Regions from separate parts of the Mycobacterium sp. DL genome, predicted to be linked through region 3. Evidence: predicted binding sites of a transcription regulator. Region 3 holds the regulator's gene; each other region holds the start of a gene.

What was found. Region 3 encodes LexA, which represses DNA repair genes until DNA is damaged. Its sites were predicted from a motif close to CGAACANNTGTTCG; they were not measured.
Region 1: the regulator LexA is predicted to act here: its motif matches at 6,003-6,016, upstream of ABDC78_RS29720 (HNH endonuclease signature motif containing protein).
Region 2: the regulator LexA is predicted to act here: its motif matches at 1,470-1,483, upstream of ruvC (crossover junction endodeoxyribonuclease RuvC).

Annotation. Positions count from the first base shown of each region.
Region 1 covers NZ_CP155797.1:1,195-10,371, forward strand. Annotated here, with positions in the region: gene ABDC78_RS29690 (hypothetical protein) at 1-2,169, shown strand, start outside; gene ABDC78_RS29695 (hypothetical protein) at 2,166-3,062, shown strand; gene ABDC78_RS29700 (antitoxin VbhA family protein) at 3,098-3,247, shown strand; gene ABDC78_RS29705 (hypothetical protein) at 3,386-3,583, opposite strand; partial or broken gene ABDC78_RS29710 (PaaI family thioesterase) at 3,582-3,836, shown strand; partial or broken gene ABDC78_RS29715 (hypothetical protein) at 3,957-4,584, shown strand; gene ABDC78_RS29720 (HNH endonuclease signature motif containing protein) at 4,622-5,998, opposite strand; gene ABDC78_RS29725 ((4Fe-4S)-binding protein) at 6,150-6,341, opposite strand; gene ABDC78_RS29730 (cytochrome P450) at 6,338-7,543, opposite strand; gene ABDC78_RS29735 (dihydroxy-acid dehydratase) at 7,637-8,395, opposite strand; gene ABDC78_RS29740 (TetR/AcrR family transcriptional regulator) at 8,452-9,072, shown strand.
Region 2 covers NZ_CP155796.1:2,575,702-2,586,710, forward strand. Annotated here, with positions in the region: gene ABDC78_RS12455 (CocE/NonD family hydrolase) at 1-87, opposite strand, end outside; gene ABDC78_RS12460 (hypothetical protein) at 97-234, opposite strand; gene ABDC78_RS12465 (YebC/PmpR family DNA-binding transcriptional regulator) at 262-1,017, shown strand; gene ABDC78_RS12470 (hypothetical protein) at 1,050-1,394, shown strand; gene ruvC (crossover junction endodeoxyribonuclease RuvC) at 1,499-2,098, shown strand; gene ruvA (Holliday junction branch migration protein RuvA) at 2,095-2,682, shown strand; gene ruvB (Holliday junction branch migration DNA helicase RuvB) at 2,682-3,749, shown strand; gene ABDC78_RS12490 (alpha/beta hydrolase) at 3,801-4,712, shown strand; gene ABDC78_RS12495 (hypothetical protein) at 4,824-5,519, shown strand; gene ABDC78_RS12500 (hypothetical protein) at 5,700-6,071, shown strand; gene car (carboxylic acid reductase) at 6,088-9,570, opposite strand; gene ABDC78_RS12510 (MarR family transcriptional regulator) at 9,713-10,177, opposite strand; gene ABDC78_RS12515 (alpha/beta hydrolase) at 10,235-11,009, shown strand, end outside.
Region 3 covers NZ_CP155796.1:2,457,199-2,468,207, forward strand. Annotated here, with positions in the region: gene ABDC78_RS11855 (molybdopterin-dependent oxidoreductase) at 1-586, opposite strand, end outside; gene ABDC78_RS11860 (acyl-CoA dehydrogenase family protein) at 695-1,867, shown strand; gene ABDC78_RS11865 (hypothetical protein) at 2,063-4,135, shown strand; gene lexA (transcriptional repressor LexA) at 4,150-4,848, opposite strand; gene ABDC78_RS11875 (LysM peptidoglycan-binding domain-containing protein) at 5,039-5,518, shown strand; gene nrdR (transcriptional regulator NrdR) at 5,682-6,164, shown strand; gene ABDC78_RS11885 (PhzF family phenazine biosynthesis protein) at 6,152-6,838, opposite strand; gene ABDC78_RS11890 (alpha/beta hydrolase) at 6,896-7,918, opposite strand; gene ABDC78_RS11895 (PAC2 family protein) at 7,977-8,975, opposite strand; gene ABDC78_RS11900 (hypothetical protein) at 8,968-9,123, opposite strand; gene sthA (Si-specific NAD(P)(+) transhydrogenase) at 9,181-10,596, opposite strand; gene ABDC78_RS11910 (DUF4192 domain-containing protein) at 10,772-11,009, shown strand, end outside.

The DNA.
Region 1 (9,177 bases), on a different replicon from region 3:
GCCGGCGATGCGCGGGTCGAACGGCTCACCGAGATGATGAATCATGCCTACGCCGTGGCGGATCATCTCGGTTCGAAAGCCGTTACCGGGGAGTCCTACAAGAGCACGGTGGTCGGGCTGAAAACAGACCTAACGCGCATCGGGGATGCCGCTCAAAAGGCTTGGGAGGCAGCACAAACGGCCAAGACACCGTTCTCTGTTGCCCCATACAAAACAGAAGCGGCAACAGCACAGTCCGTCGCACTGGGAGACATCGCCGCGACCCCGCCACCGACCCCTATGCCGGGCGAGGACAGCCCGCGTGACGGAACACAGGCAGGGCCAACAACCACCGAAAACGAATCTGCCGTGGACGAGCCGCGAGAGAAAGCCGACCGCGACTTGGGGTCGGCGGCGGACACGGTAAGCGACGCCAAGGGGGCCGGGGATGAACACCTCCAGGGTGACCAAGCGAGAGTCGCTGACGAAGTGGTCGAGGTGGATCACACAGCCACCGGCAACGAGTTTGCGGACGCACCAGCGCCAGTAGCTGGCGAGGTCGAGCGACCCGTGACGCCCCTGGCCAGTCCCGTCACGTCGCCTACAGCTATACCCCAGATGGGCAATGCGGGCAGCGGGGTGGGCTCGGGCATGGGCGGCGTGGGCTCGGTACGGCCGCCGCAAATGCCGACCGGTTTGAATCCGTTGAGCGGGAGTTCGTTGAAGGATGCGGCGACGGCTCCGGCGTCGTCGATGTCGGAGGCGCTGTCGAGTAATCCGAATTTGTCGAGTGCGGCGAGTAGTTTCCAGTCGGGTTTGGCGTCGGGTATGGGCGCTTCGGGCGCGGTGTCTCCGACACCATCGTTGGAGAAGTTCGCCGGCCCGCATCCTTCTTCGGCGGCGGCGTCGCCCGGTGGTGGGCAGGTTCCGGTGGTTCCTGCTCAGGGAGGGGGCGCGCCGACCCCGGCACCGGCCGCGCCGGGTGCACCGGCCCCGGCCGGCGGCGGCGGTATGGCACCGGTTCCTCCTGGCGGCGGTGGTGGGGGTGGTCTGATGCCGTATGTGCCGCCCGGTGGCGGTGGTGGTGCTCCGGCACCGAGTGCGGCGACGTTGCCGACCTCGGCTCAGCCGCCAGGCACGTCAGCGCCGCCGCAGCAGAGCGCTGGTGGGCCGCCGGTTGTGGCGTCGAGTTCTGGGTCTGGTGCGGCGGCTGGTGCTGTGGCGGCGGGCGAGCCGCTGCCGAGTGCGGAGCTGGTGTTGGCGCGGCGGATTCTCGATGGTCTGGTGCGCGGTACCGAAGTGCGGAAGGAGTTGCTGAACGGCGGCTGGGTGGAGTGGGCGGTGTCGGTGCTGGCGTTGCCGACCGGTCAGGTGGTGGCGATCGCCTCGACGGTTGGCGACGGTGCCTATGTGCCGCCCGGTGTGGTGATCCCGGCCTCGGCGACGTTGGCGGTCTATGACCACGCACTGCCGATCGACTGGGCGCACCGGTTCGTCGGGGTCCGTGCTGCGGCGAAGCTGCTGGCGGCGCACGCCGAGGAGCTGGCGCGGGTGACCGATGTTCGGCCGCGCGCGCTGGTGAGCTCGGAGCTGGGGGTGCAACAGCCACGGGAGTGGGTGGGCGAGTTTGAGGCGGTGCGTGACGCCGATATCCGCCGATCGCCGGGTGAGGCGCCAACGGCTGGTGGTGGCTACCGGCATCGCTTGGAGGCGGTGGCACCGGATATCTGGGCCAAGACGCAGCTGGTGCTGGGTGAGGCGATGTGGCGGCGGGTGGCCGAGGCGGTCGCGCAGACGGTGCTGGACGAGGCCAAGGCTGTGGAGGCGGATCGACCGCCGATGACCCCGCCGCTGGTGGACCCCTACGACCGGCGTGAGGTGGTGGAGCGGCTGGGCGCGGGCCAGCCTGTCGACTGGGATGCCCACCATAAGCACGTCGCGGAGCGCGGCGTGCTGCACCCGGATGGGGTGCTGGACGCCGACGAGTCTGATGTGTCCGAGGCCCAGCGCGGGTTCTACCGGCACTTTTACCGGTCAGCGCTGATCGTTGAAATGTTGGGATGCTGGCGGGACCAGCCGGTGTCGTTGCCCGATGTCGCCTACTGCGGCTGGGCCGCCGGGTTCGGGCATGCCGTCGACGGAGCGTTAAACCAGGCCCTCGCGGTGCTCGAACCGGGGCAGCGCCGATGAGCAGCCTGAAGGAGTGGGCCTGGCACAAAACCGGGCGGGCGGTGTTGTGGGCGCTGCTGGAAGCTGCCCGTGACGGCGAACTCGAAGAGGACTGGCGGGTGATGTGGGCGGACCGGACCGCTGCGGCGCTGCGGGTAGCCCGCGCAGGCGACCCGGACTGGTGGCGGGGCGATGCGGCGCGCCATATCCGGGCGGTGTCGCCGGGGCAGGGTTGGCCCCGGGTGGGTCCGGTGATACCTCGCCCGGCTCCAATACCAGTGGAGATACCTCGCCTGGGTCCGGGGCTGCCCGGCTTTGACGTAATCGCTGTGCGGCGAACGGCGGCCGCGGCTGCGGCTACCGCCGAGCCGGTGGGGCCGAGCCAGGAGGCAGGCGAAAAGGTGCTGTTGGCACTGCGTGACCTGGCCGACAACGACGCCGAGGCCTGGTGGGCGTGGGAACCAGCCCGCGCGGGGGAGGTGAGTGCAGGCCAGGCGCTGCGGGCTTGGTGGTGTGCGGCGCTGGAGGTGGTCGGCGTCGAGGAGGCCGAGGAGCTTGTGCAGAGCAGAGAGCGTGCAGAGCGGATGCTCCAGCAGCGCGAGGGCCACGGCGATATCGCCGTGCTCCAGGGGATGAAGGTGTGGACCCGCCAGGCGGACGGTGTCCGCGAGTTGGCGCAGCAGCGCCGCGACCTGATCACCGAAAGCGCCACCGCGGCGGCCACAACATTGCACCGGGCGACATTGCAGCGGGCGACACCTGGGGTCGGGCCGGTGCTCAGCGATTGGGTGGCGGAGGCGACCGCCCGCGCCCGCCAATGGCGAGACAGAGACGCGGCGGATGTGCATCTGGCGGAGCTGACTGACCCGGCCTACCGCGAAAGGCTGGAGCGGATACCGGAGTACTGGAGTTGAACACGCCCAGGCGTTCGCCCACCCAGGGCGAGGCGGTGTCCGTCGCTGTGGCGGCGAGCGGGCTGGCCGGCCACGAGGTTTCGCCGGGCGCGCGTGATCTCCTCGATCGAATCGAGCGCGGCGTGCTGACCTACGACGAGGCCGTTGCCGAGGTCATCGCGGAGTTCGGGCAACCCGCCCGGTGACCCCGGCGCAGTGTGGGTATCAGGGCAGCGCAGTGTGGGCTATCATAGGTGGTGCCTGTTGCGTTGAGCTTCAGGAAGTGAGCCCGAGACCCGGCCGGACGACCGTGGCGCTCGGGCTTCGCGATTTTTGGGGCCTGGTCACACGTCGCGGGTGACCGTGACGGCGGGGTTGATGAGCTTGCGCCAGTGCCCGCCTTTGGCCCAGCACCAGGCGATGGCGTCGGGGATGGCCAGCAGCGCGTCAGCGTGGGGGCGTTTGTGCTCGTAGTGCAGGGTGTCGCGGCAGCCGGCGGCTCGGGTGTATTCGATGAGTTTCTGGTTGTCGAACTTCACCATGGTGCCGCTGCTGTTCGATTCGGTGTTCGGCATGGTGATCCACGCCGCGGGCCGGCCGATCAGCCGCACCGCCTTCCTGCACGTCGACTACCGCAAGGTCACGCCCATCGACACCACGCTGACCGCGCGCGGCTGGATCCGGGAGACCGACGGCCGTAAGGCGTTCGTCAACGCCGAGCTGCGCGACCCCGACGGCAATGTGCTCGCCGAGGCCAACGGGTTGATGGTGCGTCTGCTCGCCGGCCAGCCCTGACGGGTCGGCGCCGAGACTGCAGGCAGTGCGGCGTTTTACCCTGAAATCCCGCACCCCGCGCAGTTTCGGCGGCACCATGATCACGTGACCACCGAACGTCCCGAGCGCGATGTGCGCCGGCTGTCCACCCCACGCGCGGCTGGCCTGGCCGGGCGTGTTGTTCGCCGTGCTGTTCGGCGTCGCGATCGCGCTGATCCACACCGCGCTTCCCGAAGGCGCCCAGCCGGGCGCGCAGTGGGTGGAGGGTTCGGAGGGCAAGGTGCGCGCGGCGGCGGTGCTGATGCCGTTCGCCGGCATCTGCTTCCTGTGGTTCATCGGAGTGGTGCGCGACGGATTGGGCAGGTTCGAGGACAAGTTCTTCGCCTCGGTCTTCCTGGGCAGTGGGCTGCTGTTCCTCGCGATGATCTTCGTGTCGTCTGCCGTGGGGGTGGCGTTGGTGGCCAGCCGCGGCGCCGACTACGGAGCCGATGTGCACGTGTTCGGTCAGGCACTGCTGATCGCGCTGTCGAAGACCTACGCCCTGCGAATGGCAGCGGTGTTCATGATGTCGCTGGCCACCATCTGGCTCAAGACCGGCCTGGTGTCGCGGGGGCTGGTGATCTTCACCTACGTGGTGGCGCTGACGCTGTTGGTGGCCAGTGACGTGACGGTGTGGCTGACGCTGGCGTTCCCGGTCTGGGTGCTGATCGTCAGCGTGCTCGCGCTGAGCAAGGCCGGGCTGATCGACCTGCACCGCGACGGCGACTGATTCCCGCTGTCGGCGAGCAGGTTTGGGTCTTGTCCGCCTACGGATCGTCGTGGTCGATGATCCGTTCGGGGTGGTGGAGGTTGTTGGTGCGGGACTGGCCGCAGTCCAGCTCGGGGGGCGGAATCCATTCGGTGACGCCGTCTGTGGGGCGGTTCCTTGTGGTCCAGCCGGCGGTCTCCACCATGCGATTGTTCGGCCCGCACGCCAACGTCAGGTCCTCGATGTCGGTGCGCCCGCCGTCCTTCCAGTCTTGGTTGGCGTGATGCACCTGGGAGCGGTAGGCACTCGCGCTGCAGCCGGGCATGGTGCAGCCGCGGTGTTTGGCCAGCAGCATCAGCCGCTGAGCCAGGGTGGCGGTCCGGCGGGCCCGGCCCAGGTGCAGGGGCAGGCCCTTGCCGTCGAACAGCGCCAGCCACGGGCGGGAGTGGGCGGCGAACTTGAGCACGTCGGCGATCGGCAGCCTCGTGCCGCCGGCGGTCAGGCCGTGGCCGGTGCCCTTCTCCAGATCAGTCAGACTCACCGTGATCACGACATTCGCGGGCAGGCCGTTGATGGTCCCCGTCGGCTGCGTGGTGAGCATGCGTTTGCACAGGGCCAGCAGCGCGTCGTGGTTGCGTTTGCCCGTGGTGCGGGTGTCGTTGCGTATCTGCTCGTCGGTGGGTTCGCCGTCGAGGCAGGGGTGCTCGTCAGCGGGGTTGCACATCCCCGGGGCGGCGTTGCGCTCCATCAACGGCTCTAAGGTGGCCCACGCCTCCGGAGTCAGGAGTCCTTCGAAGGGCCGCATCCCATCGGGGCGTTGCTTGCCGACCCGGATATAAGCCAGGGCTTGGCGGTCCTCATCGGAGAGCTCGCCGTCCTGGTTCAGCAGGTAGAGCATGTGCGCGGCGGCGGTGCGGAACTCGGCGGGTCCGAGTTCGCAGGCATGCTGGGCCAACTGGACTTCGGCGTTCTCCCGGGTCTGAAAATCCACGAACCCGGGCAGCTCACGAAAGAACCACCGCACATGCTTGATGCGCTCGGCGCCGATCAACCCCTGGGCCTGACCACGCGCGAACGTGGGCATGGAGGGCGCCAGCGGTTCACCGGTCAGCGAGGTCCGCGGCCCCAACAACGCCGCCTCGTCCAACCGCCGACGCGCCTCCGAGCTGGAGATCCGCAGCCGCTGCGACAGCACTGCCGAGTAATTCTTGGCGCCCAGGGATATCGGTGAGCTCTGGGAGGTGATCCGCTGATACACCCGATGATCGAGGACCGGCTGCGCGCGGGCGATAGCTTCAAGACGCTGCTGCACATCCAACAACTCGACATCGGTGAACGCGTCGATCGACAGGCGATTCATCTGCGCGGTCAGGGTTTCGATCTGCGCCAGGGCAGCCAGCATCGCCTCCCGGTCTGCGACGGCTGAGCTACCCATGCCTCGAACATACGTGCGACCACCGACAAAAATCCGCGCCATGTGACGTCAGATGCCCAAGTGACACAGGGTTTTTGGTACTTCATCGAGACTGCAACCAGCGTGACTGTCACTCGCACTTTGTCACGGTGGGTGCAGTGTCAACGCCCGTTCACTCGACGATGTTCAGCGCTCCGGAGGGGCAGAGCTGCACGGCTTTTCGCGCGTTGTCCTGCTCGGCTGGGGGCACATCCTCGACCAGCAGCACCACGATCCCGTCGTCGTCCTGGTCGAAGACCGCCTCGCTGTTCATCACACAGACCCCGGCGCCGATGCAGACGTCGCGGTCGGCGCGCACCCTCACCAGGCCACCTGCAGCGACTGCAGCCCGTAGATGAAGTGGAAGGACCGGAAGGCCACGTCGTCGAAGGATTCGTCGAGGCGCAGGGTCGGAAAGCGTTGCAACAGAGCCGGAAACGCGATCTTCATCTCCATCCGGGCCAGCGGTGCGCCCAGGCAGTGATGGACACCGTGGCCGAACGCCAGATGTCCCATGGCGCCGCGGCGGACGTCGAATACCTCCGGGTTGTCGATGAAGCTCGGGTCGCGGTTGCCCGACGGTAGTGAGACGACCACCAGCTGGTGCGCGGGAATCTGCACCCCGGCGATCTCCACGTCGTTGGTGGTGATGCGGGGGATGCCCGAATGCACGATCGACAGCCAGCGCAGCAGCTCCTCCACCGCCGGGCCCACGGCATCGGGGTCGTTGCGCACCAGGGCCAGCTGATCCGGGTGCTGCAGCAACGCCAGGGTGCCGAGGCCGAGCATGTTGGAGGTGGTCTCGTGACCGGCCACCAGTAGCAGGCTGCAGATGCCCACCAGCTCGTCGTCGGTGAGCTCGGATCCATGCTCGCGCACCAGCATTCCGAGCATATCGTCACCGGGTGAGCGACGTGCGCCGGCCACCAGCGCCTGCATGTAGGCACGCCCGGCGCGCTGCAGCTCGAAGCGTTCCTCGATCGGGATCGACAGGTCGAGCTGGCGGCTGGTGCGGTGCTGGAAATCGTCGCGGTCGTCATACGGCACGCCCAGCAACTCGCAGATCACCAGTGACGGGATGGGCAATGCGAAGTCGGTGACGAGATCACTTGGTGGACCGGCCTTTTCCATGGCGTCCAGATGCTGGGTCACGATCTCGGTGATCCGTGGCTCCAGGCGCTTCATCCGGCGGCCGGTGAACTCGCCGGTGAGCATGCGGCGCAACCGGGTGTGCCTGGGTGGGTCCAGGCCCAGCAGGTTGCCGGACTGGGCGGCGCGTTGTTCTTCCTCGGACACCTCGGGTGCCCCGGGTACGACGAACCCTGGCGGGCGCTCATTGGAGAACCGCTCCGGATCGGAGAGCACCGTCTTGATGTCGTCGTGGCGGGTCACCAGGTACACCGGCATGCCGAAAGCGTTGATGACGGTGCGCACCCCCTCGGTCTCGCGGATCTCGCCGAGGGTGGGGATGGGGTCGAAGTCGACACGCTGCATGTGCAGCGGAGGTGAGGCAGGTGCCTGGGTCATGGTGTCGACGGTACACGCGAGGCTGTTGGGTCCGCGTTGGGAAAGCGTCGATCAGGCCGTTGACCAGGGCGGGATCGCCAAGAAGCCGCTAACTCACCAGCCCCCCACCCAGCCGTCGAAAATGGCGTCCGGCTCGTTTTCGGGCTGCTCGGAGCGGCCGACCAGAAAGTCGAAATCGCACCCCCGGTCGGCCTGCAGGACACGGTCGACGTACATGGCCGCGTAGCCACGACGCTGTCGATGGCGCGGGGGTGGCGCCTGGCGGGTGGCCAGTTCGTCGTCGGGAACCAGTAGGTCCAGCGTGCCGGCGTGGGCGTTCAGCGCGATGATGTCGCCGTCGCGGACCAGGCCCAGCGGACCGCCCGCGGCCGACTCGGGGCTGACGTGCAGAACACACGTGCCGTAGGCGGTTCCGCTCATCCGGGCATCGGAGATCCGCACCATGTCGGTGACGCCCTGGCGCAGCAGCTTGCTGGGGATGGGCAGCTGGCCCCACTCAGGCATGCCGGGGGCACCGCGCGGGCCGGCATTACGCAGCACCAGCACGGAATCCGCGGTGACGTCCAGGTCGGGGTCGTCGAAGCGGGCCATCATGTCGCGCATGTCGTCGAACACCACGGCGGGCCCCTGGTGCACCAGCAGGGCAGGGGTGGCCGCGCTGCACTTGATCACTGCGCCGGTGGGCGCCAGGTTGCCGCGCACCACGGCCAGGCCCTGCGGCGGCTGGAACGGGGCATCGATGGTGGCGATGACGTCTGCGGCGGTGGAGATGCCGGAGGGCAGGTTGTCGGCGACGGTCTTGCCGCTGACGGTCAGCGCGTCTGTGTGCAGCAGGGTCTCGATGGACTTCATCACCGCGGGGATGCCGCCGGCGTGGGAGCCAATCAGCGCTACCCCCCGATGACGACATCGACCCGCGAAGAATCCGCTCACGCAACCGGCTACTGGATGCTGCCGCAACACTTCTCAGCACAGGAGGGGTCGAAGCCGTCACCATCGATGCGGTCACCAAAGCCTCCAAGGTGGCCCGCACCACGCTGTATCGGCATTTCCAGAGTTCATCGCATCTGCTTGCAGCCACATTCGAGCGACTCCTTCCGCAGGTGACCACACCGGCGCCGACCAGCGGATCCCTGCGCGATCAACTCATCGAATTACTCAGCCGCCAAGCCACCCTGTTCAACGACGCTCCGCTGCACGTCACCACCCTGGCATGGCTTTCGCTCGGACCTACCGGCGCCAAAGACGACACCGACGACCGCCACGCATCCAGAGCACTGCGAGCCCGTGTCGTCGACCAATACCGACAACCATTCGACGCGCTACTGCACAGCGATGAAGCCCGAACCGAAATCAACGACTTCGACCTCGAACTGGCACTGTGCCAACTCGTCGGCCCACTCGCCTTCGCCCGCATGACCGGAATTCGCACCATCACCCACCACGACTGCGCGGACATCGTCGACGACTTCCTCGCCGCCCACCGCCGCCGAACTGCCAACCCTTCAGGCGTAGAGGAAGTGGTCTGACAGCCCAAAAAGACGACCGAAAAATAGGCACCTTGCGCGGACCCACGGTGACCAGCGTGAACACCGTGTCGGTGTGTCCCAGAAATCTGTCCCACTACGGCTCTA
Region 2 (11,009 bases), 120 kb from region 3:
TCGGATTCCGTACCGGGGTCGGCTGAGATTCCGGTAGTGCCGTCCCGTGGTCTGCGGGCCGTTGAGCTGGCGTTCGTGGCGCGGCATGGTCTCACGCTACGACGCCGACCGATCGGCGACGACGAGATCGTCGATGCGGTCTCGGCCAACCCGCAGCACCACATTCCGCGCGATCTCAGGGCACCAACGTGACGTCGGCGCGGTGCGGTCCACGTAGACTCGTCGGGTTGCCACCGATCGAGATGAGCGAGGTAGTTCCGCATGAGCGGCCATTCCAAGTGGGCCACCACAAAGCACCAGAAGGCCGTCAAGGACGCACGCCGCGGCAAGGAGTTCGCGCGGCTGATCAAGAACATCGAGGTGGCCGCCCGCACGGGCGGGGGTGACCCTGCCGGCAACCCGACGCTGTACGACGCCATTCAGAAGGCCAAGAAGACGTCGGTGCCCAACGACAACATCGAGCGCGCCCGTAAGCGCGGCGCCGGTGAAGAGGCGGGCGGTGCGGATTGGCAGACGATCATGTACGAGGGTTACGGCCCCAACGGTGTCGCGGTCCTGATCGAATGCCTGACCGACAACCGCAACCGCGCTGCCGGTGAGGTCCGCGTGGCGATGACCCGCAACGGCGGCAACATGGCCGACCCCGGATCGGTGTCCTACCTTTTCTCCCGCAAGGGTGTGATCACGCTCGAGAAGAACGGCCTCTCCGAGGACGACGTACTGACCGCGGTGCTCGAAGCCGGCGCCGAGGATGTCACCGATCTCGGCGATGGCTTCGAAATCGTCTGTGAGCCAACCGATCTGGTTGCAGTGCGAACCGCGTTGCAGGACGCGGGCATCGACTACGACTCAGCCGACGCGGGATTCCAGCCGTCGGTGTCGGTGCCGGTCGACGTCGAGGGGGCCCGCAAGGTTCTCAAGTTGATCGATGCGCTCGAAGACAGCGACGACGTGCAGGACGTCTACACCAACATCGAAATCCCCGACGAGGTCGCCGCCGCCCTCGACGAGGACTGAGGCGACCCGGCCAGATCGGAAGCGGTGCGGTCATGGCGAAGGTGAAAGATCTCGACGGCACCACATGGATCGTGCGTCGCTGGTGGTGGCGGGCGATCCCGTGGGAGACCGGTTTCGCGACGCTGGACATGGTGATCCTGCTCGTCATGCTCCCGTTCATGGCGCTGTGGCCGTTCTGGCTGGTGGCGAAATGGCTGGGGATGCCGTGGACGATCGTGATCGAGCGCGACGGTGTGGAGGTCGACCGCGAGCGGGTACGCGGTTGGCGCAGGTCCGGTGAACGGATCAGGGAATTGGCCGACTCGGCTCAGGCACGCGGGCAGGGCGACGACGGCGACCGACGGGACGTGGAGCAGACCGCCACCGAGCTCCACTGACGGATCGGGAACTCCGTCGCGCCGCGATGGCCGCGTGTCCCTGCCCGTCGCTGTCGCAGGCAGAAGCTAAGCTCTCGAACAAATGTTCTGACGAAGGGGCTGGCGTGCGGGTGATGGGAGTCGATCCCGGCTTGACGCGGTGTGGGCTGTCGGTCATCCAGAGCGGCAAGGGCCGACAGGTGATCGCACTCGACGTCGACGTCGTGCGCACCCCGGCTGAACAACCGCTGGCACACCGTCTGCTGTCGATCAGCGATGCCGTCGAACACTGGATGGACACCCACCGACCCGACGTGATCGCGATCGAGCGGGTGTTCGCCCATCAGAATGCCTCCACGGCGATGGGCACCGCCCAGGCTGCCGGGGTGATCGCGCTGGCCGCGGCCCGCCGCGACATCGACGTCCACTTCCACACGCCCAGTGAGGTCAAGGCCGCCGTCACCGGCAACGGCCGTGCCGGTAAATCTCAGGTCACCGAGATGGTCACCAGAATCCTCACGCTGCAACAGAAGCCGACGCCGGCGGATGCTGCCGACGCCCTGGCGCTGGCGATCTGTCACTGCTGGCGGGCACCGATGATCGCCCGGATGGCGGAGGCAGAGGCCATGGCCGAAGCGCAGCGGCGCAAATATCAGGCCACCCTCAAAGCGGCGAAGACGGAGGCGAAGTCGGTGCCGGGCCGGATGTCTCGGAGCGCGACGTGATCGCCGCCGTTCGGGGTGAGGTCCTCGACATCGCCCTCGACCATGTGGTCATCGAGGCGGCCGGTGTCGGCTACAAGGTAATGGCGACCCCCGCAACGCTGGCCGCCCTGCGTCGCGGCGACGAAGCCCGGCTCATCACCGCGATGATCGTCCGCGAGGACTCGATGACGTTGTACGGCTTCGCCGATGCCGACGCCCGCAACCTGTTCCTGACGCTGATCGGGGTGTCGGGGATCGGGCCGAGCATCGCACTCGGTGCGCTCGCGATGTACGACGGCCCCACGCTGCGGCAGGCGATCGGCGACGGTGACGTCACGGCACTGACCCGAATTCCCAAGGTGGGCAAGAAGACCGCGGAGCTGTTGGTGCTGACGCTGCGGGACAAGGTGGGGGTGGTGACCTCGACCGGCTTCACCGCGGTCGGTGGGCACAGCGTCCGCGGCCCGGTTGTGGAAGCGCTCGTCGGGCTCGGGTTCGCGCTCAAGCAAGCCGAGGAAGCCACCGACAAGGTCCTCGCCGACGAACCCGACGCCACCCAGTCGAGCGCGTTGCGATCGGCGTTGTCGATGCTGGGCAGGAAGTGATGGGTCGATTCGACGAGGAAGAGCACGAGGACACCACCGACCGTGAGGTGTCCGCGGCGCTGACGGTCGGCGAGGGTGACATCGACGCCAGCCTGCGGCCGCGCTCGCTGGGTGAGTTCATCGGTCAGCCGCGCGTCCGCGAGCAGCTGCAGCTGGTACTCGAGGGTGCCAAGAACCGCGGCGGCACTCCCGACCACATCCTGCTGTCCGGGCCGCCGGGTCTGGGGAAGACCTCGTTGGCGATGATCATCGCCGCCGAACTCGGCACCTCGCTGCGCGTCACGTCCGGACCCGCGCTGGAGCGCGCCGGGGATCTGGCGGCGATGCTGTCCAACCTCGTCGAGCACGACGTGCTGTTCATCGACGAGATCCACCGGATCGCGCGTCCCGCCGAGGAGATGCTCTACCTGGCGATGGAGGACTTCCGCGTCGACGTCGTGGTCGGGAAGGGTCCGGGCGCCACGTCGATCCCGTTGGAGGTCGCGCCGTTCACGCTGGTCGGCGCTACCACCCGATCGGGCGCGCTGACCGGCCCGCTGCGTGACCGGTTCGGGTTCACCGCGCACATGGACTTCTACGAGCCCGCCGAACTGGAGCGGGTGCTGGCGCGCTCGGCAGGCATCCTCGGCATCGAGCTGGGCTCGGACGCCGGATCCGAGATCGCCCGCCGTTCCCGGGGCACCCCGCGCATCGCCAACCGGTTACTGCGACGGGTGCGCGACTACGCCGAGGTGCGTGCCGACGGCATCATCACCCGCGACATCGCCAAGTACGCACTGGCCGTGTACGACGTCGACGAGTTGGGCCTCGACCGTCTCGACCGTGCGGTGCTCTCGGCGCTGACGCGCAGCTTCGCGGGCGGCCCGGTGGGGGTGTCGACGCTCGCGGTCGCGGTCGGGGAGGAAGCCGCCACCGTCGAGGAGGTGTGCGAGCCGTTCCTGGTGCGCGCCGGGATGATCGCGCGCACTCCGCGCGGGCGTGTCGCGACCGCACAGGCCTGGACCCACCTCGGTATGACGCCGCCCAGTGGGGTGCCGGGTCTTGGGCAGACCGGCTTGTTCGAATGACGTTGATGAGAAGAGGGTCAGAGACAGGGCTGGCGGCGTAGCCTCACCAGCGTGATCTGGCGCCGGTTCGGCGTGTTGACAGCGGTGCTCGTGGTCGCTGTGGGGTGTGCCCGCAGCACTGCCGATCCGGGCGCCGCGGTCCCGGGTGCGGTCGATATCGGTGAGGGACGCGCGTTGTTCCTGGACTGCCAGGGGTCGGGCTCGCCGACGGTGTTCATCATCCCCGGCATGGGTAGCTACGCCGAGGCCTGGAATTACGTCGTCCCACCTGACGATCCGACGTGGTCGTCGCCGTACGACGACATCGAGCGGGCGTCTTTGATTGCCAGTCCCGAGGCGGCCCAGCCGACCGTCGCGCAGACGACGCGGGTCTGCGCCTATGACCGGCCCGACACCCGCCCCGACGGAGGGCAGCGGTCCACGCCGGTGCCGCAGCCCCACCACCTGCAGCAGGACGTCGACGACGTCATTGCGTTGATCGCCGCCGCGGGCCTGACGGGTCCGTTCGTGTTCGTCGCCCACTCGTACGGCGGCCTCGTGCTCGATCTGCTTGCGCGGCAGCATCCCGACCGGGTGTCGGGGCTGGTGTTCGTCGAACCCACATCGGAGTTCCTGCCCTCGATCGGGAGCCCGGCGCAGAACGACGCCTTCTACGTCAGTGGCCGCGAGGGGCGCGCGCCAAGCGAGAGCGTCTGGTTCGAGGACGCTTTCGCGGCGATCGAGGCTGCGCCGACGCTTCCCCGGGTGCCGGCGGTCGTCCTCAGCGCCGATCGGTTCCCGCCGCCCGAACAGCTCACGCCCGAGAACTACACGCAGGCTCAGATCCACCAGGCCAACAGCATGCTCGCCGCCGCGTTGGGCACCGGCAACGTCGTCGTCGAGGGCAGCGGGCACAACATGATGCTCTATCAACCGCAGGCAGTGGCGGACGCCGTCGTCACAATCGTCGACCAGGTGCGCTGAGGCTACCCGCGCTGCGCACGGTAGCCCGGTCTCAACCCGGTAACCATCCGTACGTTGCCGTTTGGTCGACGGGTGCTCGGGTACCCCGCACACCACGACCGAGGAGGCACAATGAACGACACGGAACGCCCGCACGGGGGCCGGCTGAAGATCAAGCGCAGCCGCGGTGCCGCCAGCGGCTTCCTCCTGATACTGCTCGGCCTGTGGGGTGCGCTCGTCCCGTTCGTCGGTCCGTACTTCGACTTCGCGTTCAGTCCCGATCAGCCCTGGGCGTGGACGAACGGCCGAGGCTGGCTGGAGGTGCTTCCCGGAGCGGTCACGGTGGTCGGCGGCCTGCTGATGCTGGCTTCGCGCAACCGCGCGACAGCGATGCTCGGCAGTTGGCTGACCGTCGCCGCGGGCGCCTGGTTCGTGGTGGGCCGTGCCCTGGCCGGCCCGCTCGGTCTGGGAAGCGTCGGTTCGCCGGTCGCGGCCAACGAAACCAAGCAGGTGTGGCTGGAGCTGACCTACTTCTACGGCCTCGGCGCCGTCATCGTGTTCCTCGGAGCGCTTGCACTGGGCCGTTTGTCGGTGCGCAGTGTCCGCGATGTCGAGTACGCCCAGCGGCCCGTCGTCGTCGACGAGCACGCCGCGGTGACCTCGACCGGCGAACAGCCTGTTGTCGTCCCCGCCTCGAGCACCGGCTCGCAGCCTGTCACCGGGACCGCGGCCCCGCCGGTGACCGCTGATGAGAGGCCCGCTCGACGCCGCGGCTGGCGCAACATGTTCCGCGGTGGTGGCAGCGACCGCAAGCTGGTCGATCGCTGACCCTGTGACAGGGGAGTCCCGGTCGTGCACCTCGAGGGGTGACGATCGGGATCTTCCCTGTGGTCGATCTCACCGCGCCGGCGTGCCGGGTGAGGCGCGTCGGGCCGCTAGCGTGGTTTGAGTAGTCTGGCTAACTTCTGCATTCGGGGCTGGGCTCTCGACCACGATCAGGAAGCTGAGATGACCGCGATACTGCATTCGCAGCGGCTGTGGGAGCTTGTGACGGCCCGACTGGCCGAACACCATGCCGATGACGTGGCCGGCATCGTTCTCGGTCCGCGTGTCCGTGACCTCTGTGCCGCCCTCGGCGTGCCGGTGCGTGACTGGTGGCAAGTATCGCACTGGATGGACCGGCGCGACCACGACCACCACCACACCGAAGGCCACCACCACACCGATGTACTCGGTGCGTACATCGATGTGATGGTGGCCGATCGGTGCGTACGGCCGGGCGACGATCTGGTGTCCGACCTCGTCGCGTTCGATGTCGACGACTGCGGCCTGACCGCCGACGACATCCGAACGATCATCGTCGAGTTGATTTCCGCCTAGAGTCGCCGATCCGAGCTCACAGCAGTCCGAGCAACTGCAGATCGGTGACGTACTTGACGATCACCTCTCGTGTCACATGCGGAATGTCCTTGTCCGGACCGATTTTGGCGTCCTGTACTGCGGTGCGGAACCTCTCCGTCGGCGCGATCGAGCCGCGGATCGGTGTTTCCGGCCGCTGGTAGTTGTGCAGCAGCGGCAGGAGCGAGGCTTGACGCTGACGATCGGGTAGCGCGTGGACCGCCATCGTGAAGCGCTGCAGCCACCCGGCGTAGTCGCCGACGCGCTGGAGTGGATATCCGGCATCGATGAGCCAGTCGACGAATTCGTCGAGTCCGATCCCGTCGTCGTAGGGGTTCATCACGTGGAAAGTCTCGAATCCGTCCATCACGTGAGAGCCCAGCGTGGAGATCGCCTCGGCGATGAATTCCACCGGGAGACCGTCGTAGTGCGCACGTGGGCGGTGACCGGAGGCGTCGAGTGCGTAGAACGACCCGGGTGCGACGCCGGTGGCGACGAGGCTGAGTATCAGCCGGGTGAACATGTCGGGCAGGTTGAGCTGGCCCGCGTAGGTCGTGTCCGCCAGGATCATGTCGCAGCGGAACACCGAGACCGGCAACCCGCACAGGTCGTGTGCCTCCCGTAACAGCACCTCGCCGGCCCACTTGCTGTTCGAGTAGCCGTTCGCATAACTGTCGTCGACGCTTCGTGTCGCGCTGATCGCCCGGATGTCGCCGTCTTCGGTGAACCCGCCGGGCTCGATCCCGGCGCCGACGCCGATGGTCGACACGTAGACGAACGGCTTCTGCCTCGTGGTCAGCGCGAGGCGGATCAGCTCTGCGGTGCCCAGCGCATTGGGGCCGAACAGCTGGCTGTAGGGCAGCACGTGGTTGACCAGGGCTGCCGGGTCGACGATGAGATCGACGGTGTCGGCCAGCCGCCGCCATGTGCGGGGGTCGAGCCCGAGGTCGGCTTCGCCCTTGTCGCCGGCGATGACTTCCAGATGGTCGGCCGCGAGCTCCCGGTAGTGTTCGAGCAGTTTCGGATCGCCGCTGTCAAAGGTCCTGTCGAGCCGATCACGCGCCGCGGCATCGTCTTTCGCGCGGACGAGGCACACCACGGTGCCGCCGACCAGATGCATCCGCTCCAGCCACTCCAGCGCGAGGTAGCGGCCGAGGAACCCGGTCGCCCCGGTCAGCAGGACGGTGCGGATCTCGGCGCTCGGGCCCGGCAGTGACGGGGCGTCTGCCAGGGTCTGGGAGTCGACGAACTTGTCGAGCGTCAGATCGCCGGCGTGCGCGCGGGGCGCGTCGCGCCCGTGGACGGAGGCGAAGGTCGGCCTCGCGCTGCCCGGTTGCCGCTCGGTCTGGATGTAGGTGGCCAGCGTCTGCAGATCGGAGGCGGGGCTGACGATCACCCCGACCGGCACGTCGACATCGAAGATGTCACCCAGCAGGTTGCCGAATGTCAATGCGGACAACGAGTCTCCGCCGAGATCGGTGAAGTGGGCGCCGGGCTTCAGCTCGCCGGCAGAGGCCCCGAGCAGCGCTCCCGCAGCCCGCACCACGGTCTCGAGCACCGGCCGGTCAGCGCCGGTGGTGCGCAGCTCGCGCAGTTCGTCGGCCTGGCCGTCGGCCAGTTCGGAGTAGAGCAGTTCCAGTCGATCCCCGTACTGCGCCTTCAGTCTCGGCCGGGCCAGCTTGCGGATGCCGGTCAGCAGTCCGTTGTCGAGAGTGAAGGGTGTCGTCTCGATGATGAAGTCCCGGGGGATCTCATAGGACTGCAGACCCGCCGCCCTGGCGGCGTCCTGAAGCGAGTCGTTGACCGCGGTTTTGACATCGTCTCGGTGCAGCGCCTCGTCGGTAGGGACGATCACCGCCAGCAGGTAGGCGCGGGCGCTGTTGCCGTACAGGTAGATCTGACGGATCAGCGGACTGTCACCGAACACGGCCTCGAGGGCGGAGACGGTGACGAACTCGCCTTGTGAGAGCTTCAGCACGTTGTTGCGCCGGTCGACGTAGACGAGGTGGTCGGGTGCTGTCTCGGCGACGACGTCCCCGGTGCGGTAGTAGCCGTCGGCGTCGAACATCTCGGCGGTGACCTGAGGCCGCTTGTAGTAGCCGGGAAACAGGCTGTCGGACTTGACGAGTAGTTCGCCACGAGGGTGTGGGCGGTCGGTGCGGAAGTATCCGAGATCGGGGACGTCGACGAGCTTGTAGTCGACGACGGGCGGTCGCTGGATCTGGCCGTCGACGAAGACCGCACCGGCTTCGGTCGAGCCGTACCCGTCGATCAGATGGATGTCGAGAAGCGTTTCGACAAAGGTGCGCATCTCGGAGGAGAGTGGCGCCGAACCCGTCATAGCTGACACGTACCGGCCACCGAGCAGGCTCTGTCGCAGTTCGGCGAACACCGCGTCGTCGTCGCCCGGGCGTTGGTCGAGCTCCTTGCGGACCTCGGCGTAGATCGTGTCCCAGATCCTCGGCACAAAGGACAGCTGGGTGGGCCGCACCAGCGCGACGTCTTCCAGGAAGGTCGAAAGATCGCTTCTGGCAGCAAAATACGCGGTGCCGCCGGCGCCGAGCGTGCCGTAGAGCATCGCTCGACCCATCATGTGGCTCATCGGCAGGAAGTTCAGGGTGATCGACGGATGCGCGCCTTGGTCGCCCCAGCTGGCGCGGGTGGATTGGCGCCATGCGTTGGCGACCAGGTATTCGGTGTACATCGCGCCCTTGGGGGCGCCGGTGCTGCCGGAGGTGTAGATCAACAGGGTCAGCGGGTTGGGATCGGCGGAGACGTGAGGCGGGCGCCCGGGTGATCTGCGTCCGCGGTCGATGACGTCGGCGAGGGTGTCGATTGTGATGCTTCGGCCGGCCTGCGACAGCTGCGCGGTCGCGTCGGCCAACGCATCCCGATGGTCGTCGAGCTGTGGGTGGTGGTCGAAGACGACCAGCCCGGAGACGGTCGGGCTGCCGAGCGCCAGCTCAACCGCATCAGCGAGATGGTCGACGGCCGAGGCGATCACGACCGGTTCGGTCTCGGCGACGATCGGCTGCAGGGTCGCAGCCGGCGCACTGGTCTGCAGTGGCACCGACACCGCCCCGTGCGAGGCCAGCGCCATGTCGATGGTGGTGTAGTCCACACTGGTGAATCCGAGAATCGCGACACGATCGCCGGGGTGCACTTCGGTCATCGCGTTCGAGATCGCGTGGACTCGGTCGGCGACCTCGGCGTAGGTGATGGTGTCGAAGTGTGGCAGTAGTTCGGCGGAGGTGCGGCCCGTCCGGGGGTCTTCGACCAAGTGCACAGCGCGCTGGCCGAGCGCGGGCCGCTCGGCGTATCCGTCGAGCACCGCCTGCATGAGCGCAGGGAGCCGTATGTCGCGCGGTTCGATGGCGTGGGAGATTTCCTCTTTGGGCAGGGCCTGCGCGAACTGCGGGTCGGTGTGGTGCAGATCGGCGACGCGGCGGGCCAGCCGTTCTTCTCGAGTGTTGGTCGACATCAGAAGTCCTTGAGCAATATCGGGGGAGTGGGGGCGCGACGCTGCGCCTACCGAAAAACTACGTTAGTAAAACTAACTTTATTCCGGTGTGGGGGCTGTCAGCGCTGTCAAACCGCTGTGAATCTCCCGTGCGGGAGGTCGTCTAGCCCCGTGAGTCTTTCGGGTTCAGCTCGTCGAGCAGGCGCTGCATCGTCAGAGTCATCTGCGCGAAGTCCTTCCGGCCGACCAGTTCTGACCATCGTCGCTCCATGTCGGCGACGCGATCGCCGGCAACGGCCATCAGGCCGCGGCCACGCTCGGTCAACTCGATCAATTTCGCGCGACCGTCGACGGGGTCCGGGCGACGGGTCACGTAGCCCATCGCGGCGAGATCGTTGACCAATCCCGAGGTCGCGGCCAAGCTCAACTGCGCACGCTCGGCCAGTTCCGTCAGTCGAACGCCGCCCATCCGGATGTTGCCGAAGATCTGGAAGTGCGGTTCGCGGATGTCGCCGTAACCGGCCGCAGTTCGGGGGGCGGCAAGGTCGTCGCGGAACTCCCGCAGCAGCCTCACCAACAGCTGGCCGATGGCCAGTCGGTCCTGGGGCAGATCCCTTGACGTGGCCATGTCCGCTGAGGATACTACGGATACCGAAGTTTCGGTTTCCGAAGTAAATGGAGGATGATGGCTTCCGAACTCGTCACCACGGCTCTGGGCGGGCTCCATGTCGAGCGCATGGGTGCGGGATCTCCGGTGGTGTTGTGGCACAGTCTTTTTCTCGACTCCCGCTCGTGGTGTGGTCTTCAGGACGACCTGGCGCGCACCCGCTCTGTGATCGTCGTCGACGGCCCGTCGCACGGCCGAAGCGCACCCGTCGGGCGCGACTTCACCTTCGCGGAGTGCGTCACCGCCGCCGAGCAGGTGCTCGACGGCCTCGGTGTGACCGGGTCGGTCGACTGGGTGGGAAACGCCTGGGGCGGCCACGTCGGAATCCAGCTGGCCGCGCACAGACCCGGCCGTATCCGGACGCTGACCACGATCGGCACGCCCGCTCATGCGCTGCGCGCGGCCGAGCGATGGACCAAGGTGTGGCCGCTGGTCCAGCTCTACCGGCTGACCGGTCCGAACCCGCTGCTGGTCAAGCCGCTGTCGGAGGCATTGGTCGGCGCCGAATCATTCGAGGCGGCACCCGAACTCGCGCGCAGCGTGATGAGCGCGTTCACCGGAGCGGACAAGGCGGCCATGTTCCGTGCGATGCGGTCGATGATGCTCAATCGTCCGGACATGGGCGCGGACCTGTCGACCATCACCGTCCCGACGCTGCTCATCGCCGGCCGCGACGACATCACCGGTTGGCGGCCCGCCGACGCCCAAGCGGTCGCCGACACCATGGTCGATGCGAGGGTTGTCGCCGCGGACGGGTCCGGACATTCCTCGCCGCTGCTGATCGACCGGCAGA
Region 3 (11,009 bases):
TGACACCGGTGTTCTTCAGTGCCATCCCGCCGAAACACACCATCAGGTCGGTGTGTTCGACGATGACGTCCCACTGGGTGGACCGTTTGAACAGGTCGTCGTGGGTGCCCACCACCCGGGGCATGATGACCCCGGTCGCGCCCAGGCTGTAGGAGTGACGCGAGAATGTGTACCCGCCAAGGCAGTTCAGGAATCGATGTACCTGGCTCTGAGCGTGGTGGAAGCGGCCGGCGCTGGCCCAACCGTACGAACCGCCGTAGATCGCCTCGTTACCGTGGGTGTGCACCACGCGGCGCAGTTCATCGGCCAGCAGGTCGGTGAGTTCGTCCCAGGACACCGCGACGAACTCGTCGGCGCCGCGTCGATCGCTGGGGCCCGGTCCGCCCTCGAGCCAGCCGCGGCGGACCGCAGGCGTGGTGACCCGCGATCGGTGCCGGACGGAGCCGGGGAGGTTGCCCAGCGCAGGAGAGGGATCGGCGTCGCCGGGCAGCGGTGTCACCGACGCGACGTCACCGGAATCGACGGTCGCGGTGAACGCGCCCCAATGCGTCAGGCTGGTCAGAGCGGGTGGGACGGGCGAGACCATGGTGGCGAGTTTATGACGGTCGGCTGACGCGGCGGTGGCTCGACCAACCACCCGGTTGGATGGGGTACTTTGACGGTAACAGCCCGTACCAACCACGGAGGGACGCCCATGGGGGCCGAAGCCAAACCCGTCATCGCCTACGAGCGCACCCTGTTCGAGCCTGAACACGAGATGTTCCGCGACTCCTTCCGCTCCTTTCTCGAACGGCACGTCGCGCCGTTCCACGAGGAGTGGGAGAAGGACAAGATCGTCGATCGCGGTGTCTGGCTCGAAGCCGGTAAGCAGGGCTTCCTGGGCATGGCGGTGCCCGAGGAGTACGGCGGCGGCGGAGTAGCGGACTTCCGCTACAACACCATCGTCACCGAGGAAGTGACCGCCGGCCGGTACAGCGGGCTGGGCTTCAGCCTGCACAACGACGTCACCGCGCCGTATCTGATCAGACTGGGCACCGAGGAGCAGAAGCAACGTTGGCTGCCGGGATTCTGCAGCGGCGAGCTGATCAGCGCTATCGCCATGACCGAGCCCGGCACCGGCAGCGACCTGCAGGGGATCAAGACGCGCGCGGTCAAAGACGGCGATCACTACATCCTCAACGGCTCCAAGACCTTCATCACCAACGGAATTCACGCCGATCTGGTGATCGTGGTGGCCCAGACCGACCCGGAGAAGGGCGCGCTGGGATTCTCGCTGCTGATGGTCGAGCGCGGAATGGCAGGCTTCGAGCGCGGCCGCCATCTCGACAAGCTCGGCCTGGACGCCCAGGACACCGCCGAACTGTCCTTCACCGACGTCAGGGTGCCGGCAGAGAACCTGCTCGGCGAAGAGGGTCAGGGGTTCGTCTACCTGATGCAGAACCTGCCGCAGGAGCGGATCTCGATCGCCATCATGGCTGCCGCCGCGATGGAGGAGGTGCTGACCCAGACCGTCGAATACGCCAGGGAGCGAAAGGCATTCGGAAAGCCGATCGGCAGCTTTCAGAACAGCCGATTCCTGCTGGCCGAGTTGGCCACCGAGGCAACCGTCGTCCGCATGATGGTCGACGAGTACATCCGCTTGCACCTCGACGACCGCTTGACCGTCGAACAGGCTGCCATGGCCAAGTGGTATTCCACCGAGAAGCAGGTCCATTTGATCGACCGGTGCCTGCAGTTGCACGGCGGTTACGGGTACATGCGCGAATATCCGGTGGCGCGCGCATATCTCGATGCCCGGGTGCAGACCATCTACGGGGGGACATCCGAGATCATGAAGGAAATCATCGGTAGGAGCCTCGGCGTCTGAACAAAGCACGTCGACGGGGCTGTCGAACAGTGGTCGATGACTTCATATTATTTCCGTCGAATCGGCGAGGTTCCTTGGTAATCGACGTCCACTGACGCAAAGTGAACGCACGCGGTACTTTCGCAGGACTTTTCGAAGCCAGGTTTCGAAAGGATCTGTTGGAGGAAACTTTGTCGCCGACCGCGGGGAGGACGAATGATCCGGCAGCCGATGCTGCGCTTACGTGTGGTCGGTCGCGCGACGATCGGGGTGCTGGGAGTCGCTGCGGCGCTCCTGCTGGCTCCCGTCGCGGCCGCGCAGCCTGAGATCGAGGCGAACGACGCGATCACCGCTGCCTGGCAGGCCAACGGCGGTGACGCCGGTCCGCTGGGCCCCAAGTCAGGCGACGTGTATCCGGCCGGTGCCGGCTTCGCGCAGAACTTCGCCTCGGGCAAGATGTTCTTCACGCCGGCAACGGGTGCCCGGTTCATGCAGGGCGCGATTCTGGAGAAGTACGAAGCACTCGGTGGCCCTGCGGACAGCGATCTGGGCTTTCCCAAGATCGACGAGGGGCCCGGCCGTGCCCCGAACAGCCGGAACAGCACGTTCGACGCGGCGGACAACCCGGTGATCTTCTGGACCCCCGAAACGGGTGCCCGGGTGGTTCGCGGGCCGATCAACGCGGCGTGGGACAGGCTCGGCGGGTCGTCCGGGGTGCTCGGCGTGCCCGCAGAAGATCCGACCTACGACGGCGCGGTGGTGACCCAGGCGTTCACCGGCGGTGAGCTCTCCTATGACTCCCGGGCCAAGACGTTCACCACGGTCCCACCCGACCTCGCGGGCCAGCTGACGGATCTGACCGTTCCTGACGATCCGGTGTCGGCGATCAACGCCGCACGCCGGGCTGCGGGAGGACCGCTGGGTCCTCTCGGTGCCGCAGAAGGGGAGCCGTACCCGATCGGGGCCGACGGCCTCGGTCAGGATTTTGTGAACGGCAAGATCTTCTACAGTCCCCAGACCGGTGCGAACGTCGTGACCGGTCAGGTGCTGGCCAAGTACGAGAGTGTCGGCGGCCCGGAGGGTGACCTCGGCTTCCCGGTCACCAGCGAGGTCGACGGCGGGGTCGCTCCGGCGAGCCGGATGAGTGCCTTCGCCGCCGACGACAAGCCGGTGATCTTCTGGACACCCGACCACGGTGCGGTGATCGTCCGGGGCCCGATGGCCGCCGCGTGGGAGAAGCTCGGCGGCGCCACCGGCGAGTTGGGTGCGCCCGTGGCAGACCAGACCGACAACGGCGGGGTGATCACCCAGCGTTTCAGCGGTGGAGCCATCTCGTGGAACTCGGACACCAAGCGGTTCAGCACCGAACCCGCCAATCTCGCGTCGCAGTTGGCCGACCTCGAGGTGCCCGAACAACAAGCGCCGCAGTCGACCACACCGGCGTCGAACACCGACGCCGAGGGGATGCAGTGGACATGGTGGTGGCTGCTCGCAGTCATCCCGGTGTTGCTGCTGGCGGGCCTGGTGGCCTTCGCGGTCATGCGCAACCGCCGGCGTGGGGGCGACGACGATGACCTGTTCGGTCCGCCGGCCGGTGGTGCGGCCGATGACGGTCGCGGCTACGAGCCGGCACTGGCGGGCGCGGGCCGTCAGGACGAGGACGGTCGCGAGGACACCCTGTTCGGTGATCGTTATGCACGAGAGGGGCTGGGATCGCTGTCTTCCGGGTCTCCGGCGGCGCCGACTGCGTCCGACGAGCTTCCTCCTGCTCCGCTGAGCTTCTGGGGTGCGCCGGTGCCGGCCGAGACACCAGCCGAGACGGATGAGGACGAGTTCGACGACCTTGCCCTCGAGCAGGACGACCCGGACTCGGTGGACACCGCACCGACACGAGTCCCGACGGCCACCGACATCGCCTTCTCCGAGGGCGCCGAGGGCTCAGAGGATCAGACCGACACCACACCCGACGAGGAGGGGCCGGTCGAGTCTGAACCGGAGCCTTTCGCCGCGTTCGAGCCGGAGCCTTTCGCCGCGCTCGACCGAGACCCGTTGACCGACACCGGCCGCCACGCCAGGATCGATTTCGACGAACCGGCACCCTCGGCCACGGCTCTGCGACTGCCTCTCGATGATCCACACGAAATCCCCGAGGGATATCCGATCAAGGCCGACACCGCGTCGGGCCTGTACTGGGTGCCGGACAGTGCCGACTACGACGAGGCCCCCGTCGAGATCTGGTTTGCCAGTGAGGAAATGGCACGCACGAACGGATTCGTGCGCGGGGACTAGCGTCCGGGATTGCGTCAGATCTTGCGGATCACGGTGACGACCTTGCCAAGGATGGCTGCGTCGTTGCCGGGGATCGGGTCGAACGCGGGGTTGTGAGGCATCAGCCACACCTGGCCCCGCGTTCGCTTGAACGTCTTCACGGTGGCTTCCCCGTCGATCAGCGCCGCGACGATGTCGCCGTTGTCGGCGACGTTCTGCTGTCTGACGACCACCCAGTCGCCGTCGCAGATCGCTGCGTCGACCATCGATTCGCCGACTACTTTGAGCAGGAAGAGCGACCCTTCGCCGACGAGCTCGCGCGGTAGCGGGAACACGTCTTCGATGGCCTCCTCGGCCAGGATGGGACCGCCGGCGGCGATGCGCCCGAGGACGGGCACGAAGGTCGGTTCCGGCAATGCGTCGGAACCGGCGACGTCCGTGGTCACGATGGGTGCGCCACCCTCCTCGGGGCTGCGCACGTCCACCGCGCGGGGGCGGTTGGGGTCGCGCCGGAGAAACCCTTTGCGCTCGAGCGTCCGCAGTTGATGTGCGACCGACGACGTGGACGTCAACCCGACCGCATCTCCGATCTCTCTGATGCTCGGCGGGTATCCGCGGGTTGTCACCGATGCGCGGATGACATCGAGGATCGTGCGCTGCCGGTCGGTGAGTCCTGATTCGCGGTCACGCCGTGCGTCGACGATGGCCGTGGTGTCGCTGCTGTCATCGCTCATGGGGCCGAATGTAACGCGGACGGCACCAAGAATCAAACATGTGTTCGACGCGTGTCGGTCCGGGGTGGCATGTCGGTGGGTTGCTCTAGCGTTCGCAACAGTTCGATCACATGTTCTATCCATCGAACACATGATCGAGTACCGTTCGAACACAAGAGCGAACAACCAGCCGGACCGAAAGGGCAGACAGATGACGATCCTCCACACTCGCGAGGCCTGGACCGCGTTCGACGACGACTTCCGGCGTGTCGAACGCCGGTGCGCGGTGGTCGAGGGCGGGCGCACTCGACCGGCGGACGCCTCGCGCAGGGTGCGGCCCGGCGGCGCTGCGGTCCGCTACCGCGGCACCGGCGTGCTGGTATCCCGGGCATCACATCGTCGGCGTCCGATCACCCCGGCAACCACCGTGATTCTGGCGCTCATCGCCGGGGCGATCACCCTGTGGCTGGGGCTGGTCGCACAGTTGGGCGGTGTGGTCGGTAGCGAGGCCGAGATTCCCGGCCGCCTGGCGGTGGTGCAGGTGAAGTCAGGGGAGTCGCTTCAGCACATCGCCCAGCGGGTGGCGCCCGATGCGCCCGTCGGAGATGTCGTCGAGCGGATCCGTGAACTGAACGAACTCCAGACCGCGTCGCTGGCCGCCGGGCAGACGCTCATCGCGCCCGTCGGCTGAACAATGGCTGCCGAGCCGCCAAACGCCCTGCTGTCCAAGCGCTCTGAGGAACCGTGACGTGAGGTACGCGCCAATCGGCCCGGCGTTGAGCTACCCGTGGGCCACGCAGGTACGCTCGAAGACGTTCGAGGCGGTTCTCTGTCGGTGCGGCGAAGGAGCGGTGATGCACTGTCCGTTCTGCCGTAACCCCGATTCGCGTGTGGTCGATTCCCGCGAGACCGATGAGGGTCAGGCGATCCGCCGACGTCGGTCGTGCCCCGAGTGCGGGCGACGATTCACGACCGTCGAGACCGCGGTTCTGGCCGTGGTGAAACGCAGCGGGGTCACCGAGCCGTTCAGCCGGGACAAGGTCATCAAAGGTGTCCGGCGGTCCTGCCAGGGCCGACAGGTTGATGACGATGCGCTCAACCTGCTCGCCCAACAGGTCGAGGACGCGGTGCGGGCGACCGGATCGCCGGAAGTGCCCAGTCACGAAGTGGGCCTGGCGATTCTCGGGCCGCTTCGTGAGCTCGACGAGGTGGCCTATCTGCGGTTCGCGTCGGTGTACCGCTCGTTCTCGTCGGCCGAGGACTTCGAACGTGAGATTCAGGCGTTGCGTGCGCACCGCGAGGCGCCGGTCGAGGGCGAGCCCGCTCAGTCGATCTGACGCGTTCCGTCGTCGGCTACCCGCCCCGCCACCTGCACCCACCCTTCAGCAGACCAGGTGGTCTGGATGATCGACCCCTGTCCCTGCACGATGGTGAGGTCACGGCTGAGGTGCTCGGTGATGCGGACCGCTGCCGCGCCGGTCGCCTCATCTTCGGGAATCCCGAGGTGGGGGGCGAACATCCTCGATCTGATCGTGTCCGCCGGTTCGTCCAGCCAGGCCCACAGGTAGAGCTCGACCTCGTCGGGGTAGTCGTCCGGGTCCGCGGCGAACAGTTCGTCGACGCTGCCGAGTTGGTAGATCGAGAAGTCCGGCGCCCACTCGGCACGGGCGCTGACCGACGTCAGGTCCCCGGAGTACGTCACCTGCACGATGCCGGCGGGAACCTGCAAGGTTTTCACCGGTGTGCCTCGGTGGTCAAGCCACCAGGACGCGCCCACCGTCGGGTGTCCGGCGAAGGGGAGTTCCGTGGTGGGCGTGTGGATATGAGCATGTGCGGTATGGGTACCCGTTTCCGGCAGAGAGACGAATATCGTTTCGCTGTAACCCAATTCGGCAGCGATGCGCTGCCGATCCGCTGGGTCCACGGTGGCCGCGTCCATCACGCCCAGGGGGTTGCCGAATCTGCCGTCTCGGTCGGTGAACACGCGCAGCACTGTCACGTCGATGGCCATGAGCCGATGCTACGTGTGGGCACGTCGGCCGGCCGAGAAACGGCTGCGGTGGGGTTGCTAGGTTGCGCTGCGCTCGTCGGCGCCCATGGCGTCCAGCACCGCGACCCGAGTGTCCACCGGGCCTGAGATGGCGCCCTCCCGGATGCCCGCCCGCAGCAGACCGCGTAGGTAATCCTGGTCGTAGACCGCAGGTTCGGTGGAGTCGATGAACTTCTGCACGATCTCGACGAATCGGTCCGGGTCGTCGTGGAACGGGAAGTGCCCGGAGCCTTCGAAGATCTCCAGCTGCGAGCCCGGCATCGCCGCGTGCGCCATCTCCGCATGGCTGACCGGGATGACCGAATCGCTGCCGCCCCAGATCAGTTGCACCGGAACGGATTGTGTCAGATAACACCGATCGAGCATGGTCACCACCTGGCCGCGCCAATCGACCACCGCGCGCAGTGTTCGCGCAAACGCAGACGACGCCGTCGGTTCGGGAAGGTCGGCCAGGATGCGCAGCATGTCGGGGATGTCGCGGCCCACTCCGGTTGTCCCGAACAGCGCACCACCCATCCGGCCGATGACCTGCAAGGCGGGCAACACCAGGGGGAGTCGTAGCAGGGCGAGCGCCTCGCTGCCCAGCGGCAGCGACGCGATCCGCAGTGCCACGTTGACTTCCTTGGTGACCCCGCCCGCCCCGACGAGGATGAGTCGGTCGACCAGTTGCGGGAACTGGTAGGCGAACTGCATGGCCACGCCGCCGCCGAGAGAGTGGCCGACCACCGTGGCGCTGTCGATGTCCAGGACGCTGAGCAGGTCACGCAGTCCGTTGGCGTAGGCGGCCACGGAGTAGTCGGCGCGCGGCTTGTCGGACTTGCCGTGGCCGAGTAGGTCGGGCGCGATGACAGTGAACCGTTGCGCGAGCTTGGCCTGCACAGTGTCCCACGTGGTGGAGTTGTCACCGATGCCGTGGATGAGCACGATGGCCGGACCCGAGCCGGCGACCCGGAATGCCCGGCGGTAGCCGTGGATCGTCCGGTACTCCAGCGTGGGAGTGAGTTCCCGCACGGTACGCAGGTTCGGTTTGCGTTCGGTCATCACACAAACCCGAGGGTCACGGTCATATCGCCCACTTCGTCGTCGGGACGGATAGCAGCTACTTCGGCCAGGGCCGATCAGTGGGATCGTCCCCGTCCTTCCTGTCGTCATCACCGGCCTGTTGGGCGAGGAAACGCTCGAACTCGGCGCCGAGCTCGTCACCGCTGGGCAGATCCTCGTCGTGCGCCAGAAGAGACCGGTTCTCCTGAGCGGCAACGAACGCATCGTACTGGCGCTCAAGAGCCTCCACCACTTGAGCGACCTCCGGGCTCGCCGCCACCTGCTCGTTGATCTTGTCGTGGACCTCGGCAGCGGACTGCGCGAGCGCGGCCGTCGGGATCTGCAGCGACCCGCTCCGGGCAACCTCCGACAGCAGCGTCTCGGCGGCGGACGGATAGTCGGTCTGGGCCAGGTAGTGCGGGATGTGCACGGTGAACCCGACGACCTCGTGGCCGTGCTGGGCCATCCGGAACTCCAGCAGGTTCGACACGCTGCCGGGGACCTGCACCTCACCGACCCACGGCTGGTGGTCGGTGATGAGCTCCTTGTCGTTGGAGTGCGCGGTCAGGGTGATCGGACGGGTGTGGGGCACCGCCATCGGAATGGCGCCGAGCCCGATGACGCGGCGCACCCCGAGCCGCTCGGTCAGCAGTCGGACGGCGGTGATGAAGCGCTCCCACCGCAGGTCCGGCTCGAGGCCGGCGAGCAGCAGGAACGGCGTCCCGACGCTGTCGTGCAGCGCGTAGAGATTCAGCTCGGGCTCGTCGTAGTGGGTGAAGTGGTCGGTCTTGAACGTCATCAGCGGCCGACGGGACCGGTAGTCGAGCAACTCGTCGATGGCGAACGACGCCACCAACTCGGTGTCGAGAGTGTTCTTGAGGTGCTCGGCAGCCAGCTTGATCGCTCGTCCGGCGTCGGAGAAGCCCTCGAGTGCATGGATCAGCACCGGGCCGCGGCCGTCGGCAGCGGCGAGCTGCGGAGCGGGGAACTCGAGTTCGTACATGCCGGTCTGCTCGGGTTGGTACTGCTGACCGGGTTCGTCTGGGCTTTCAGCCATCTCTCGCCTCCTCTTCGCGGTGCACCGCAACAGTGATGTCGTCGGCACCGTGAACATCCAGTGTCTCGCACGTGGGGATCTTCGCCACGGCGGTATGCCCGGCGTCACCCATTTGTTCGAACGCGAACACCTCGATGTGACATTCCATGCGACCGGGTCGACGCCCCCGGGGCGCGGCGGGGTGCCGTTGCGACGCGGAGAAGCCTCAGGACCGGAACTGGTGCAGCGCGCGCAGCTTGTTCATCACGTCCAGCGCTGCGACCTTGTAGGCCTCCGAGAACGTGGGGTAGTTGAACACCGCGTCCACGAGGTATTCGACGGTGCCGCCGCAGCCCATCACGGCCTGGCCGATGTGCACCATCTCGGTGGCGTTGGTGCCGAAGATGTGGACGCCCAGCAGGCGCAGATCCTCGGTCGAGACCAGCAGTTTGAGCATCCCGTAGGAATCGCCGGCGATCTGGCCGCGCGCCAGCTCGCGGTAGCGGGACACTCCGACCTCGTAGGGCACCGACTCCTTGGTCAGGTCCACCTCGGTGGCACCGACGTAGGACACCTCGGGAATCGAGTAGATACCGATGGGTTGGAGTTCGGTCATGCCCTTACACGGCTCGCCGAACGCGTGATACGCGGCCAACCTGCCCTGGTCCATCGACGTCGCGGCCAGGGCCGGGAAGCCGATCACATCGCCGACGGCGTAGATGTGGTCGACCTTTGTCTGGTAGTTGTCGTCGACGAAGATCCGGCCCCGGTTGTCGGCTTCCAGACCGGCGTTCGGGAGATCGAGGTGCTCGGTCTGGCCCTGACGGCCCGCCGAGTACATCACGGTCTCGGCGGGGATCTGCTTGCCGCTGGCCAACGTCGTGACGGTGCCGGATGCGCCGACGTCGACTGCGGTGACCTCCTCGCCGAACCGGAACGTCACGGCCTGGTCGCGCAGGTGGAACTTCAGCGCCTCGATGATCTCCGGATCGCAGAACTCCAGCATGTTGCTGCGCTTCTCGACGACGGTGACCTTGGTACCCAGCGCGGCGAACATCGACGCGTACTCGATGCCGATGACGCCTGCGCCGACAACGACCATCGAGCCGGGAATGGTCTTGAGGTCGAGGATTCCGTCGGAGTCCAGGACCCGGTCCTCGTCGAACTCCACGCCGGAGGGACGGGCAGGCTTGGTGCCGGTGGCGATCACGATGTGGCGGCCGCTCACGGTGACACGTTCGGCGCGGTTGGGATCGTCGACGTGGATGGTGTGCTCGTCGAGGAACCGGGCGTGACCGACATAGAGCTCGATGCGGTTGCGCATCAGCTGCGAGCGCACGACGTCGATCTCCTTGCCGATGACGTGCTGCGTGCGCGCGAGAAGGTCGGCCGGGGTGATCTTGTCCTTGACGCGGTAGCTGGCACCGTAGAGCTCGCGCTGATTCATGCCGGTGAGGTAGACGACGGCCTCGCGCAGCGTCTTCGACGGGATCGTGCCGGTGTTGACGCACACCCCACCGAGCATCAGCCCGCGCTCGATGACGGCGACGGACTTGCCGAGCTTCGCCGCGGCGATGGCCGCTTTCTGCCCGCCCGGGCCGGACCCGATCACGACGAGGTCGTATTCCTGCGTGGAACCCATGGCACACACATCTACGCCCGTTGACCCCGACTCCCGTGACACCGATGTCAACTCCAGGTGAACAGCTGCCGGAGGGCTGTGGCCATTGATCCCCAATGGCGATTCCATCCACAGTTCAGGGCCATCGGATCGGCGTCGAGGGCAACTCGTCGGCAGCTGTTGCGAGGTTTGCGTCATGCCCACCACACATCGTCCCGATTCCCCGCTCGACCGACCCGGCGAGCTGATCGCCGCGCTACCCGCTGTGCTCGGCTTCGTGCCCGAGAAGTCGCTGGTGCTCGTCACCGCTGCGCACGGCGAGATGGGCGCTGTGATGCGTGCCGATCTCTGCGCTGAGGTGGATGGCGACTCGCTCGGTCACTTCGCAGAGTTGGCGGCTGCGTCCAGAGCAGAGGTCGCGATCGCGGTGATCG